DNA from 2 places in the Specibacter sp. NPDC078709 genome. Region 1 is predicted to be linked to the other one. Evidence: riboswitches for the same ligand, from Rfam matches in the RefSeq annotation. Region 1 holds a riboswitch; the other holds the start of a gene.
What was found. A riboswitch is a leader RNA that binds a small molecule or an ion and turns the genes downstream of it on or off. The one in region 1 is predicted to bind thiamine pyrophosphate.
Positions count from the first base shown of each region.

Region 1 (7,072 bases):
AATTTTCGCCGGCTTCGCGGCCGCCATGACCATTGGCCGGTTCCTCGGCGCCCCGCTGCTGAAACGGTTCGGCAACGCGACCGTCCTGCGCGCCAGCACACTGATCTCCGCCGCAGGTATTGCGCTGGTGGTCTTCGCCGACAACCCGATCATCGCCGGCGCCGCAGTGTTGCTCTGGGGTGTGGGCGCCTCCTTGGGCTTCCCCGTGACCTTGTCCGCCGCGGCCGACAGCCCTGACCCCACCTCCGCCGTGGCCGCCGTGGCCACCGCCGGTTACGCTGCCTTCTTGGTAGGACCGCCCTTGCTCGGTTTCCTCGGCGAGGAGTTCGGCCTGCGCGGCGCCATGATCCTGGTTTTGGTCGTGGTGGCTCTCGCGTCCCTGCTGACCAATGCCGCCAAATCGCGGCCCCGCAAGGACACCACCGAATTGGAGTCAGCTGCCCTCTGACTCTTCTTTCTCAAAAGGTTCGACGCCGGGAGCCCACCTTTCGCTGGAAGGTGGGCTCCCGGCGTCGTACGTGAAAAAGGCGAGGTTACTCAGACTGGTGGGCGCGCAAGGCCCAAGGTTTCACGCAGGGTGCTGCCTGGATAAGCGGTCCGGAAGAGGCTGCGCTCCTGCAAGATGGGCACCACCAGCTCCACGAAATCCGTCAGCGATTGCGGATAGGCGGGGCACATGAGGTTGAAGCCGTCGCAGGCGCCGGACTCAAACCACTCCTGAATTTCATCCGCAACCTCGGTGGGCGTGCCAATCATGGTGGCATGGCCACCGCCTGCAGCCAGGAAACCCAGCAGTTCCCGCAACGTTGGGTGCTTCGTCTCAATGATGCGCTGCACCGTCAGGTAACGCCCTTGCGGACCTGTGAACAATTCAGCAGGCGGTAGCGGCGCCACCCGCTCATCAAGTCCATGGGTGCGGTAATCCTGACCCGTGAAGACGCCCAGTTGCGCAATGGCTGCGTCAATATCCAAGTACGCATCGAGGGCCCGTTTCTTCTCCAGCGCCTGGGTCTGAGTTGCCCCGATATAGGTGACCAAGCCGGGCAAAATGGGAACTCCCGTGCCGCCGCGCCCTGCTTCATTCAGCCGCATTTTCATGTCTGCAGCGAACTCGAGCGCTGATTCCTTGTCCCATGCCACCGAATAAATGGCCTCGGCACAGCGGGCGGCGAAGTCCCGCCCGGATTCCGAAGATCCTGCCTGAAACAGCACCGGCCGGCCTTGGGGAGGGCGCGGAACATTCAGTGGACCTGCCACCGAGAAATGCTTGCCCTGATGATTGATGGGGCGAATGTGCTCGGGATCGATGAACGTCCCGCTGTCCCGGTCCCGGGGGAGTGCATCATCAGACCACGAATCCCAGAGCTGCTTGAGAACCCGGACAAACTCGTCGGCGCGCTCATACCGCTCGGCATGGGGCGGAAGTGCGGCCATTGAGTGATTCTGGGCCTCAGCATCAAACATGGACGTGACGATATTGGCCCCCGCCCGGCCGCCACTGATGTGATCCAGCGAGGCCAGCATCCGCGCAGCGTGGAACGGCGTGTAAAAACTGGCGGACACGGTGGTGACCAGCCCGATGTGGTGGGTGGCCCGGGCCATGGCGCTCAACGCCGTAATCGGTTCAAGAAGCCCCGGAACGCCTGCTGAATACCGGCGGTTCACGCTGTGCCCGTCGGCAAAGAACACGGCGTCAAGGAAGCCGCTTTCGGCCAGCTGGGCCAGCTCCTCGAAGTAGGCAATGCTGCCGACCCTATCGGCACTGGATGCTGGATGCCGCCAGCCCATGGTGTGGTGTCCGGTGCCAAACAAGAAGGCGTTGATGTGTAATTCTCGTGTCTTTTCCATGGTGTCCGTCCCCAATTTCACTCTCTCCTAATTCATCACTAGTCCGCCGTCGACCACCAGATTTTGTCCCGTGATAGCCCGTGCCCACGGCGAAGCAAAGAACAGGGCCGCGTCAGCAAATTCGGCAGGGGTGGTGACCTTGCGCAGCGGTGTCCCGCCGGCGATCAAGTCAAAGACCTGCTCGGGGGTAGCCGAGGAAGCGTCTGTGCTGCGCAGCAGACCTCCGGAGACCATGTTGACGCGGATGTTTGCCGGTCCCAGATCGGCCGCGAACGTCCTGGTCAACGCCAGCAAAGCCGCCTTGGCCGCGGTGTAGTCGTGGTAGGGGACCACCGGATTCTGAAAAAGGTTGGTGCCGATGTTCACAATGGCACCGAAGCCGGCTTCCTTGAGCCCAGGCAGCACGGCTTGGATGGTGTTCAGCGCCCCGCCCACCACTCCAGCGAACTGGGCCTGGAAATCTGCAAAGCCAATCTCATTGGCCTTGGGCCTGGCGTCTCCGTTGAAGGAAAAGTCCGGGAGGGCGTTGTTGATCAGGGTGGTGATGGGTGCGCCGAAATGCTCGGCGGCGGCGCTGACCATGGCTGCCACGTCATCGCTCTTGGTGACATCGGCACGCAGCGCAATGGCTTGATCGGGGCCGATTTCGGTGGCCAGTTGCTGGGCCCCGGCTTCACTGTTGCGGTAGTTCAACACCACCCGGGCGCCTTCACGGGAAAAGGAGCGGGCAATCTCCACGCCGAGCCCGCGACCGGCGCCGGTGATGAGAACAATCTGGTCTTTGATGAGCATGTGTGCACCTTTCAGAAGCGCGAAAGGATGCACAAAATTACGAGATATACACCAAAAAACGGCGTTCTCGTCCTTGATTCCGGACCGGCATCCCTTCGCTCGGATTATCGAGATCAGGTTCGACGGGTCTAGCTCTCAGCCGCGATGCGGCACCCCGTGCAGTGTCCAAGAGCAAAGCTACCACGTCCCGCTCGAAGCCCAGCCGCGGATTGGTTCTGAGTGGTTCGGATTGGCCCAGCGTGGTTCAGCTAGCTGCCAGCCCGCTCAGCATGAGATCCAGTCCGAAGGTGAATATTTTGCCAGCATCCCGTTCCGTATCAGCCAGCAATCCTGCGCCCGTCAATCCGGTCCGGGTCTGTTCATCGGTCACCGAACCCAAAACGTAGGAAAGCAGCGCCTCGGCGGCCCACTCGGCTTGATCCGCGGCGAGCTTTTCGCCTTCCAGCAGTGCGCCAAACTGTTGTAGCGGGGCCGTGGAACGTGGATCCAGGGCGTGTGCCAGTGCCACCACCTCGGCGCTGTCCCGCACCGTCAGCAGCGTTTCCCGAACACGCACCGCCAGCTCGCGAAGGCTATCCGGTGACTGAGCTGCTACGGGTGCCAGGATCAGTCCGGCGAGCACGGTGAGCAGTTCCTGCTTGTTTTTCACATGCCAATACAGTGCGCCCGGCTGCACCCCTAGATCACGGGCCAAGCGGCGCATGGACAAGTCAGCTAGGCCATACTCACGCAGGATTTCCATGGCTGTCTCCACGATTGCCTCACGCGTCAACGCCATCTTGGCCCCACCCTTTCCAGAATCCCATGCCACCGCAGCACCCCTCCATCTTCCCCCATCAGCAGGGCCCGTGATTGACAATGTCCACAGCTCACCCCACTATTGAACGGTGTTCAATTACTTTACAGACCTCGCCGATCGCCAACTCGACGGCGCCACCTTGACCCGCGATCAAGCCCTCGCCATCCTGGAATCCACCGATGATCAGCTGCTCGATCTGGTCGCGGCCGCCGCCCGGCTGCGACGTGCCCACTTCGCCAACACGGTCAAAGTGAACTACCTGGTCAACCTCAAATCCGGGCTCTGCCCTGAAGACTGCACCTACTGCTCCCAACGCCTTGGATCAGCTGCCCAAATCCTGAAATACACCTGGCTCAAACCCGAAGATGCCCTCGCTCAGGCGGCCACCGGCATCCGCGCCGGTGCCTCCCGGGTCTGCCTCGTCGCCAGCGGCAAGGGCCCCAGCGACCGCGACGTGGACCGCGTGGCCGGGATGGTGGGCAACCTCAAGGAGCAGTACCCCGCCGTGGAGGTATGCGCCTGCCTCGGCATCCTCAAAGACGGCCAAGCCCAGCGTCTGAAGGCCTCCGGGGCCGACGCCTACAACCACAACCTGAACACCAGCGAAGAAAACTACGCCGACATCTGCTCCACCCACACCTTCGCCGAACGCGTGCAAACCGTGGAACATGCCAAGGACGCCGGCCTCTCGCCGTGCTCGGGACTGATCGTGGGCATGGGAGAGAGCAACAATGACCTCATCGACGCAGTCTTCGCCCTCCGCGCCCTGGGCAGCGAATCCATCCCCGTCAACTTCCTCATGCCCTTCGACGGCACCCCGCTGGAAGGCACCTGGCTGCTCTCCCCCGCCCACTGCCTGCGCATCCTCGCCATGGTTCGCTTCGCCTGCCCCGACACCGAATTACGCATGGCCGGCGGGCGCGAAATGCACCTGCGCACGCTCCAACCCCTGGCCCTCCATGTGGCCAACTCGCTCTTCCTCGGCGACTATCTCACCAGTGAGGGCCAATCCGGGGCCGACGATCTGGCCATGATCGCCGACAACGGCTTCGTCGTGCTGGGTGCCAAGACGTCCGCTCTCCAAGTTGCGGGCCTCCCTGACGTTGCCCGCCCTGAACTGAACCGTCAAGAAGCGTTCGACGCCGGAACCTCCGTGGTCAGTCCCGTCACCATCCGCCGGCGCGGGGCCGGGACGGCCGTGGCGCCCAATGCTTGAGGCTGCCACGATCGCCGCAGCAACCGCTGTGAAGGTTGTGCCTGGTGCGGATCCCGGGATGCGATCGCTGATTGCCAGGGACAGAGGACTGCTCTGGCACCCGTATGCGCCGCTGGATGGGGACGCACCTTATGCCGTCCATGCCGGCAACGGGGTAAGGCTGAGCCTTGGAGCTGCCGATGGCAGAGGATTTGAGGCCATCGACGCCATGAGCTCGTGGTGGTCCATGATCCATGGCTACCGCAACCCGGTCTTGGATCAGGCACTGCAGGAGCAAGCCGGGAAGTTCAGCCACGTCATGTTCGGCGGGCTCACACACCAGCCCGCCGTGGAACTTGCCGAACGGCTCATCGCAATGACCCCGGATGGTCTTGACCACGTGTTCTTTGCCGACTCCGGCTCGGTCTCCGTGGAAGTGGCGCTCAAACTCGCCATCCAGTACCAATTGGGCCGCGGCCGCCCTCAACGCACACAGTTCCTGGCACTGCGCGGCGGCTACCACGGCGACACGTTCGCGGCCATGAGCGTGTGCGATCCCGTCGACGGCATGCACGCAGCCTTCCCCTCGCTGGTAGCTAAACACCATTTCCTGCCGCGGCCACCTGCCGCCCGGCTCATAGATGGAGAACTGCTTGCCGACCCTGCCGAAGTGGCTGGGTGGATCACTGCGCTGGAGGAAACCGTCGCCCGCCACCGTGACGAGCTGGCCGCCATCATGGTTGAACCCGTGGTGCAAGGCGCCGGCGGCATGCACTTTTACGCACCCCAGTGCCTTGCCGCCGCCCGCCGCGTAGCTGACGATCACGGACTGCTGCTGATCGTGGATGAAATTGCAACAGGTTTTGGCCGGACCGGCAAGCTCTTTGCCTCGGAGTGGGCCGGGATCGTCCCGGACATTATGTGCGTGGGCAAGGCACTCAGCGGCGGCTACCTGACCTTGGCGGCCATGCTGTGCTCTGCCCGCGTGGCGCGCACTATTACAGATTCCCCGCTGCGTGCCCTCCTGCACGGGCCCACCTTCATGGCCAATCCGCTGGCATGCGCCGTGGCTTGTGCCTCCATGGACCTGCTGCTGTCATCGGATTGGCAGAGCAACGTGCAGCGGATTGAACAGAATCTTGCCGTAGCTCTGGCTCCGGCCACCAACCTCGGATCCGTGCGGGATGTGCGGGTCCTTGGCGCCATCGGTGTGGTGGAGCTTGCCGAAGCGGTGAATGTTCCCGCGGTGACCCGTGCTGCCTTGGAACACGGTGTCTGGGTGCGGCCCTTCCGCAATCTGGTTTATACGATGCCGCCGTACATCAGTAGCCCGGCGGATGTGGCCACGATTGGGGCGGGCATCACCGCAGCCATTGCCCAGGCGCACGGCTGATGGCCAGCACTCCTGAACGTGCTGGTGCCCCCGCTGAAACCACCAGTGCAAGCACGGCCATGGAGGCATGGCTTGCGGCACGGGCTAAGGTTCGGCGGCAACGTGGCCTGGTGCGCACGGCCTCGATGCGGCTCTGGCCGGAGGAGTCAGGATGGCTGGTAAACCCGCTAGATCCTGACAACCCCACCGGCGCCGCCTCTGGGGAGATCATTGACCTAGCCTCCAACGACTATCTGGGACTCTCCGGCGATCCGCGGGTCATCGCCGCCTCGGTGGCAGCGCTGCAGGATTTCGGCGCCGGAGCCAAAGCATCGCGCGTTGTTTGCGGCACCACCCCTGCCCACGTGAAACTCGAAGAACAGCTCTGCGCCCTCACCGGGCAGCAAACTGCGCTCGCATTCTCCAGTGGGTACACAGCAAACCTTGGTGTGGTGACAGCACTGGGCGGGCCGGGCACCCTGATCATCCACGACGCCCACGTGCACGCATCCCTCATCGACGCCGTCCGGCTCTCGCGCTCGCAGGCCATTGCCGTGCCCCACAATGACCTCAATGCCATCTCGGTGGCACTGAAGAGTCGAACCCAACCACGCGCCATCGTGGTGGTTGAATCCGTCTATTCAGTACTGGGCGACGCGGCCGATCTGCCGTTGCTGGCGCAGTTATGTGCGGAGACCGACGCCCTCTTGCTCGTGGATGAGGCCCACAGCTTGGGCGTGGTCGGTGGCGGGAGGGGTGCCGTTCATGCGGCGGGCTTGGCTGGTACCCCGCACGTGGCGGTGACCGCCACACTGTCCAAGTCACTGGGATCCCAGGGCGGTGCTGTGCTGGGTTCGCCCGCCCTGCGCGAGCACCTGGTGAACTCGGCCCGGACGTTTATTTTCGATACTGCTTTGGCGCCGGCTGCGGCTGCCGGGGCTGGTGAAGCGGCACGGATTGTGCTGGCCGAGCCTGAGCTGAGCAACCGCGTCCGAGCCAACGCAGCCGCCCTGGCCCGCAGTTGTGGAGTGCCTGTGGCGGCGGGCGCCGTGCAATCTGTCCCGAT
Region 1 is NZ_JBFBLU010000001.1:783,561-790,632, reverse strand. Features, by position in the region: gene AB0P14_RS03450 (MFS transporter) at 1-448, shown strand, start outside; gene AB0P14_RS03445 (LLM class flavin-dependent oxidoreductase) at 538-1,848, opposite strand; gene AB0P14_RS03440 (3-oxoacyl-ACP reductase) at 1,876-2,640, opposite strand; TPP riboswitch at 2,714-2,807, opposite strand; gene AB0P14_RS03435 (TetR family transcriptional regulator) at 2,885-3,451, opposite strand; gene bioB (biotin synthase BioB) at 3,528-4,655, shown strand; gene bioA (adenosylmethionine--8-amino-7-oxononanoate transaminase) at 4,714-6,027, shown strand; gene AB0P14_RS03420 (8-amino-7-oxononanoate synthase) at 6,027-7,072, shown strand, end outside.

Region 2 (7,072 bases), on a different contig from region 1:
TCGAAGCGTATGTGACATATGTGGCCCCTGATCTGCTGGATCGCCTCGAGAAGTGGACCAAGTCCGAGGATATTTTCGCCGCACATCGCATTGACGAGCAAATCAACAAGGCACTTGAGCGCAAGGTCTTCTTGCCCTCTGGCGGCTCGCTGGTCATTGACCGCACCGAAGCCATGACCGTGGTGGACGTCAATACCGGCAAGTTCACCGGCTCCGGCGGAAACCTGGAAGAAACTGTCACCAAGAACAACCTTGAAGCCGCCGAGGAAGTGGTTCGTCAGCTGCGTTTGCGCGACATTGGCGGGATCATCGTCATTGACTTCATCGACATGGTTTTGGAATCCAACCGCGATCTAGTGCTACGCCGTCTGGTTGAGTGCCTGGGCCGCGACCGGACCAAGCACCAAGTTGCCGAGGTCACCTCGCTGGGTCTGGTGCAGATGACGCGCAAGCGCATGGGTACCGGCTTGCTGGAAGTCTTCGGCGAGCAGTGTGGCACCTGTGCCGGTCGTGGCATGGTCACGCACGAGATCCCCGTGGAGCACCGCCGCACGCATTCCCCGGCCCTCGAAGCAGCTCAGATCCACGCGCCCAAGCAGGAACAGCGCGAACCCGAGCGCACGGCTAACCGGTCAACTCGCAGTGAACGTAAGCGTAACCGCAACCGTGGACATCAGGACGGGCAAGAGCAAGAAGAAGTAACCACCCCGGTGGTTGAAGAGTTGAGCGACGCAGCTAAGGCACAAAAGGCTCACGAAGCCCGCACCGCTCTGGCGAACATTGCAGCGGCAGCTGCCGCTACGCACCACGAGCACGCTCCTGAGCAGCACGCTGAAGGTAGAACAGCAGGAACAGCAGCAGGGGAGTCTGCCCAGCAGCACGACTCTGCCGACTCTGCCACTCTCACCCTTGGTGGGGAAGCCATTGAACTGCCGCGTGGACACCGCAGCGAAAGCAGTGGCTTTGCGCAGCCCAACAATGCTGATCAGGCAGCAGCCTTGGCTGGTCTGACTCAGGCGTTGGATCAGCTCGCTGCCCCCAGCCAGGAATCAGCCCATGACGGTGCCGATTCAGGTGGAAACCGATCGCGCGCACGTCGTGGCCGGCGCAACCGTAGCGCCCGTAGCGCTCAGGGTGGAGCTGACATGACGGTAGAGACCGTCGATGCGGTCCCTGCAGCTCAGGGTTCCACACCGCATAGCAGCGCTAAAGCGGAGATCCCTGCTCCCGCAGCCGCCGTCAAAAAGAACGCCGAGCCCATCATTTTGGGTGTAGGAGTTCCGGCTTCCGAGCTGTAGTAGTCCCGGCTCGGTTGAACTGGCCCGCAGCGGTGACACAAAAAGCACCTTTTTGTGTCACCGCTGCGGGCCAGTTTTCGTTGTGAGCCGAGGTGCAGGCTAGGGTAGGGGGCGACACGGGGTGCCAGGCTACAAGGGCCGGCTGAGACAATACCCGTTGAACCTGCCCGGTTAGCACCGGCGAAGGGATGTCCTGATGAACACCACTGCACTTTTTCCAGATGCTTCGCCAGCTGCGTTTTCAGCTGGCCGCGAGTCGGCAGCACAGCAGCAGCTGCAGCTAGAACATCCGCGAGTTCTGAGTATTGCCGGCTCCGATCCTTCGGGCGGAGCCGGTATTCAGGCCGATATCAAAACCATTTCCGCTCATGGCGGCTATGCCATGGCAGCCATCACCGCACTCACCGCCCAAAACACGGTAGGAGTGCACAGCATCCACACGCCGCCAGCAGCATTCCTGACTGCTCAACTGGCCGCAGTTTCAGCAGATATCACCATAGACGCTGTGAAAATCGGCATGCTGGGTACCGCAGAGGTGGTGACAGCAGTGGGGGAGTGGCTGAAACAAACCCAGCCTCCCGTCGTCGTACTTGATCCGGTGATGGTGGCTACCAGCGGAGATGCGCTCATGGACAGGGAGGCACTGACCGCCATGTTGTCCTTGCTGGGGCTGGTGCACTTGGTGACCCCGAACATTCCTGAGCTGGGAGCCCTGTTGGGCCGGCCAGCGGCGACGAGCTGGGATGGGGCCATTGCCCAGGGGCGGGAGCTGGCTGCCGCGCACCAGCTTCGGGTGCTGGTCAAGGGTGGGCATCTGCCCGGTGCAGACTGCCCGGACGCACTGGTCAGTGCCGATGGCACCGTCCACGAGTTCCGTGCTCCACGGATTGATACGCCCAACACGCACGGGACAGGATGCTCGCTCTCAGCGGCTGTGGCGACACTACAAGCGCAGACCGGTGATTGGAGCATCAGTATTGACCATGCCAAGGACTGGCTTGGCCACGCACTGGAAACCTCCCGTGAGCTGAGGGTGGGACGCGGTCCAGGGCCCATCAACCACCTGCACGAACTATGGGCCAACGCCACGCCACGGCAGAACAGCTTCAGTAGGGAACTGTGGCAGGACTGTGCTGAGCAACGAGCCGCCATCGCCTCACTAGATTTCATCAAAGAACTTGCCGCAGGAACGCTGTCGCGCCACCACTTTGCCTACTATCTTGGGCAGGACGCCCTCTACCTCGGAAGCTATTCACGGGTGCTGGCCAAAGCCAGTGCCTTGGCGCCTAATGAAACGGAGCAGAAGTTCTGGGCCGCCGGAGCACAGAACTGCCTTGAGGTGGAAATGTCGCTGCACCGCGACTGGCTCAGCCACTACCCGGTGAACTCTGCTGAGGCGATGACGCAAGGACCCGTCACCAAGCACTACGTTGATCATCTGCAAGCGGTGGCCTTCTCCGGCAGCTACGCAGAAGTGGTTGCCGCGGTACTGCCCTGCTACTGGCTATATGCAGACGTGGGTGCGATGCTGCACGCCGACTACTTAGCTTTTACTGGCGAAGACTCCACTAAGAGCCCTGCCGAGCACCCTTACGGCGCCTGGCTGCAAACGTATGCCTCCGCTGATTTCGCGCAGGCGACAGAAACCGCCATCAGCATTCTGGACGAGGCTGCCTGCCGTGGTTCAGCGAGCGAGCGCGCTGGAATGAAGGTGGCTTTTGCCCATTCAGCACAGTATGAGGTGGACTTCTTTGCGGCACCCCACGCCCATGCACAGCAGCCTCCACATGGTGCTGGGTGATTAACACCACCTGCCCGTGGGCAAAAAGACGGCGAGTCTTGCCCGTAAATGCTCTTTTGTTCCCAGACTCGCGCTAAAGTGGCTTAGTGCGGTTCTACGGACACTGCGGTCAAAGGATGAAATCTTAGGTTCCATCCGAGGCTGCACGGGTCGAAGAATCAGCGTCATTTGCTCCCGGAGCAGGAATTAGCGTATTCTTGATCTTCGGTGCTTACGCCAACACCTAGGGCAACCACTCCATGGCAGAACTCCATTGAGGTCCACGGCGTTGAGGCACGTAGCATGCACACCGCGCGGTTCAATCTTGAACTGCGGCGCATGCGGTTGGCAAGGGTCAAACACGATCCAAGCTGGCATAAAAACTTTGTAATAAACGTCGAGAGAAGTGAGTTCCCCAGTGGTGTACGCGATTGTCCGCGCAGGCGGCCGTCAAGAAAAGGTTTCCGTAGGAGACCACGTGACCATGAACCGCGTCCCCGGTGGAGTCGGCAGCACATTTGAGCTGCCCGCCCTGCTGCTGGTTGATGGTGACAAGCTCACCACAGCCGCGAAGGACCTGGCTAATGTGAAGGTTACGGCTGAGAAGTTGGAGGATCTTCGTGGACCGAAGATCGTCATCCAGAAGTTCAAGAACAAGACCGGCTACAAGAAGCGTCAGGGTCACCGTCAGGAACTGTCCAAGGTCAAGATCACCTCAATCGCTTAATAAGCGCTCTGACGGTTCGATCCACTTAGATACTTTTAGTAAAAAGGCAGGCATTTTCAAATGGCACATAAAAAGGGTGCGAGTTCCACTCGCAACGGTCGTGACTCCAACGCTCAGTACCTGGGCGTAAAGCGCTTCGGCGGTCAGGTTGTCAAGGCTGGCGAAATCATCGTTCGCCAGCGCGGCACTCACTTCCACCCCGGCGTTAGCGTCGGCCGTGGCAAGGACGACACGCTGTTCGCATTGGACGCAGGCGCAGTCGAGTTCGGCACACGTCGTGGACGTCGTGTTGTAAACATCGTTGCAGCTGCGGTCTAATACCAAAGCTTTTGTCAGTGGAGCGGGCCGCATGGCTCGCTCCACTGGCTTTTAACACAGCGTGATTTTTATTGAGATTTAATTGCGTTCCATACAGTTTTTGTTCAGTTTCATCCATGGGCCGGCATCAGGCCCTAGTTCCGTCCGGGACTAGAATTAGTGCGAAATAGTAAGTTCTATTCAAGGAGATTTCAGTGGCCAGCTTTGTTGACCGGGTTGTTCTGCACGTATCCGGCGGGACTGGCGGCCATGGCTGCGTCTCGGTTCACAGCGAAAAATTCAAGCCGTTGGGCGGGCCCGACGGCGGCAAGGGCGGCGACGGCGGTAGCGTCATCTTCCGCGTCAGCGACCAAACCACCACCTTGCTTGACTTCCACCACGCACCCCACCGCCGCGGCGGCAACGGCCAGCCCGGTATGGGCGACTGGCGCGACGGAAAAGACGGAAACTCGCTGATCCTTGATGTTCCCGATGGCACAGTCATCAAGGACCGTGAAGGCAACGTCCTCGCCGACCTGGTAGGTATTGGCACCGAATATATTGCTGCAGCCGGTGGCCAGGGTGGACTGGGCAACAATGCCCTTTCTTCACTCAAGCGCAAGGCTCCGGGCTTCGCACTGTTGGGTATTGCCGGCTCAGAGGCCGACATTGTCCTTGAGCTGAAGTCCATTGCAGACATTGCCTTGGTGGGCTTCCCCTCCGCCGGTAAATCCAGCCTCATCGCTGCCATGTCTGCGGCCCGGCCCAAAATTGCCGATTACCCCTTCACGACCCTGATCCCCAACCTGGGCGTTGTCCAGGCTGGCGATGTCCGCTTCACCATGGCCGATGTGCCCGGCCTGATCGAGGGTGCCAGCGAAGGCAAGGGCTTGGGCCACAACTTCCTGCGTCACGTAGAACGCTGCGCCGCGATTGTGCACGTCCTTGACTGCGCCGCGCTTGAAGCTGACCGCGACCCCATCACCGATCTGGCCATCATTGAGCGCGAACTCGACAGGTACGACGTCGACATGAGCTTCGCAGGAACCGACGGTGACGTGGTTCCCCTGAACGCCCGCCCCCGCCTGATTGCACTGAACAAAGTTGATTCACCTGACGGCCGGGACATGGCCGGATTTGTCCGAGCTGACTTGGAAGCCCGCGGCTACCGCGTCTTCGAAGTCTCCGCGGCAAGCCACGAGGGCCTGAAGCAGCTTGGCTTCGCCATGGCTGAAATTGTCACAACAGCACGCAAGGCCCTCGCCGATGCCCCTGCCACGGTGAAGCCGGTTGTCCTGCGCCCCCGTGCAGTCAATGAATCCTCCTTCACAATCCACCGCGAAGAGCGCAACATGGCTCCGTTGTTCCGTGTTCGCGGCGAAAAGCCCGAGCGTTGGGTTGAGCAGACCGACTTCCAAAATGAGGAAGCGATCGGCTACTTGGCAGACCGGCTGGCGAAGGCCGGAGTCGAGAAGGAACTCTTCCGCATCGGTGCCACACCCGGGGATACCGTGGTCATTGGCGGGGACAACGGTATGGTCTTTGACTGGGAGCCCACCATGATGGGCGGGGCCGAGCACTTGGCAGCTCCCCGCGGCACTGACCTTCGTCTGCTCGACTTGGGCGATCGCCCCACACGGTCACAGAAGCGCCAGGAACAGCAGGACCGCCGCGACGCCAAGGCCGCTGCACGCGCGGAAATGGCTGCCGAGCGGGACGCGGGTATCTGGACCGAGCTCAGTGACAACCGCACCGCCAGCAAGGCGCACAGCATTGCCGCAGAAATGGCCGCTGAAGGTTCGTCCGACGACACAGGTGCAACGCAGGACTAATGGGAACTATGGGGCAAGACCAGGTGGGCTCAGTTACCTCACGCAGTCGGATGACCACGGCTGCTCGCATCGTTGTCAAGGTGGGATCTTCATCGTTGACCTCTGTTGCGGGCGGCATCTCCGAGGAAGCATTGGAGAAGTTGGTGGCTGTGTTGGCGCAGCGTCAGCTCTCCGGTACTGAGATCATCCTGGTTTCCTCAGGTGCTATCTCTGCCGGCCTGCTGCCACTGGGACTGGCCAAGCGGCCCAAGGACTTGGCTACCCAGCAGGCAGCTGCCAGTGTGGGCCAAGGTCTGCTGATGGCCCACTACAACCGGGCCTTCACCTCCCACGGGGTCACTGCATCTCAGGTCCTGCTGACGGCTGAAGACCTCTCGCGCCGGCATCAGTACGTCAATGCCCACCGGGCTTTGGAGCGTCTGCTGCACTTGGGCGTAGTGCCGATCGTCAACGAAAATGACACCGTGGCTACGCATGAGATCCGGTTCGGTGACAATGACAGGCTCGCCGCTTTGGTGGCTCACCTGGTCAAGGCTGATGCGCTAGTACTACTTTCCGACGTCGATTCGCTCTACGATGGGCCGCCGTCAGAAGGCGCCACTCGCATCAGCAATGTGGATTCTCCTGAGGATCTTGAAGGCATTGTGATCGGTAGCGCTGGCAAGGCCGGGGTTGGTACCGGCGGCATGGCAACCAAGGTTCAGGCTGCCCTGATCGCGGCTGAAACCGGTATCCCGGCCCTGGTTACTTCCACGGATCAGGCAGCGCTGGCGCTGGCTGGCGAAGACGTCGGCACGTGGTTTGGTATCAACGGCAACAAGCGTCCGGTGCGCATGCTCTGGCTGGCCCACCTCGCGGACATTCGAGGCCGGCTCGTGCTCGACGACGGCGCCGTCCGGGCTGTGGGCGAACGGCACAAGTCACTCCTGCCCGCTGGCATCACCGCCGTGACAGGAGACTTTGATGCTGGTGACGCTGTTGAGATCAGCGATTCCGAAGGTAATGTCTTTGCCCACGGTCTGGTCAACTACCGGCATTCGGACCTCCCGCAAATGCTGGGACGGTCAACGAAAGCCTTGGCTAAGGAACTTGGCCGCGAGTTTGAGCGTGAAGTGGTTCACGTTGACGATCTGGTGCT
Region 2 is NZ_JBFBLU010000003.1:266,027-273,098, reverse strand. Features, by position in the region: gene AB0P14_RS07830 (Rne/Rng family ribonuclease) at 1-1,298, shown strand, start outside; TPP riboswitch at 1,406-1,504, shown strand; gene AB0P14_RS07825 (bifunctional hydroxymethylpyrimidine kinase/phosphomethylpyrimidine kinase) at 1,495-3,099, shown strand; gene rplU (50S ribosomal protein L21) at 3,497-3,805, shown strand; gene rpmA (50S ribosomal protein L27) at 3,866-4,123, shown strand; partial or broken gene obgE (GTPase ObgE) at 4,318-5,838, shown strand; gene proB (glutamate 5-kinase) at 5,943-7,072, shown strand, end outside.
Region 2: linked by a shared signal. The riboswitch ahead of AB0P14_RS07825 (bifunctional hydroxymethylpyrimidine kinase/phosphomethylpyrimidine kinase) and the one ahead of AB0P14_RS03440 (3-oxoacyl-ACP reductase) in region 1 are both predicted to bind thiamine pyrophosphate.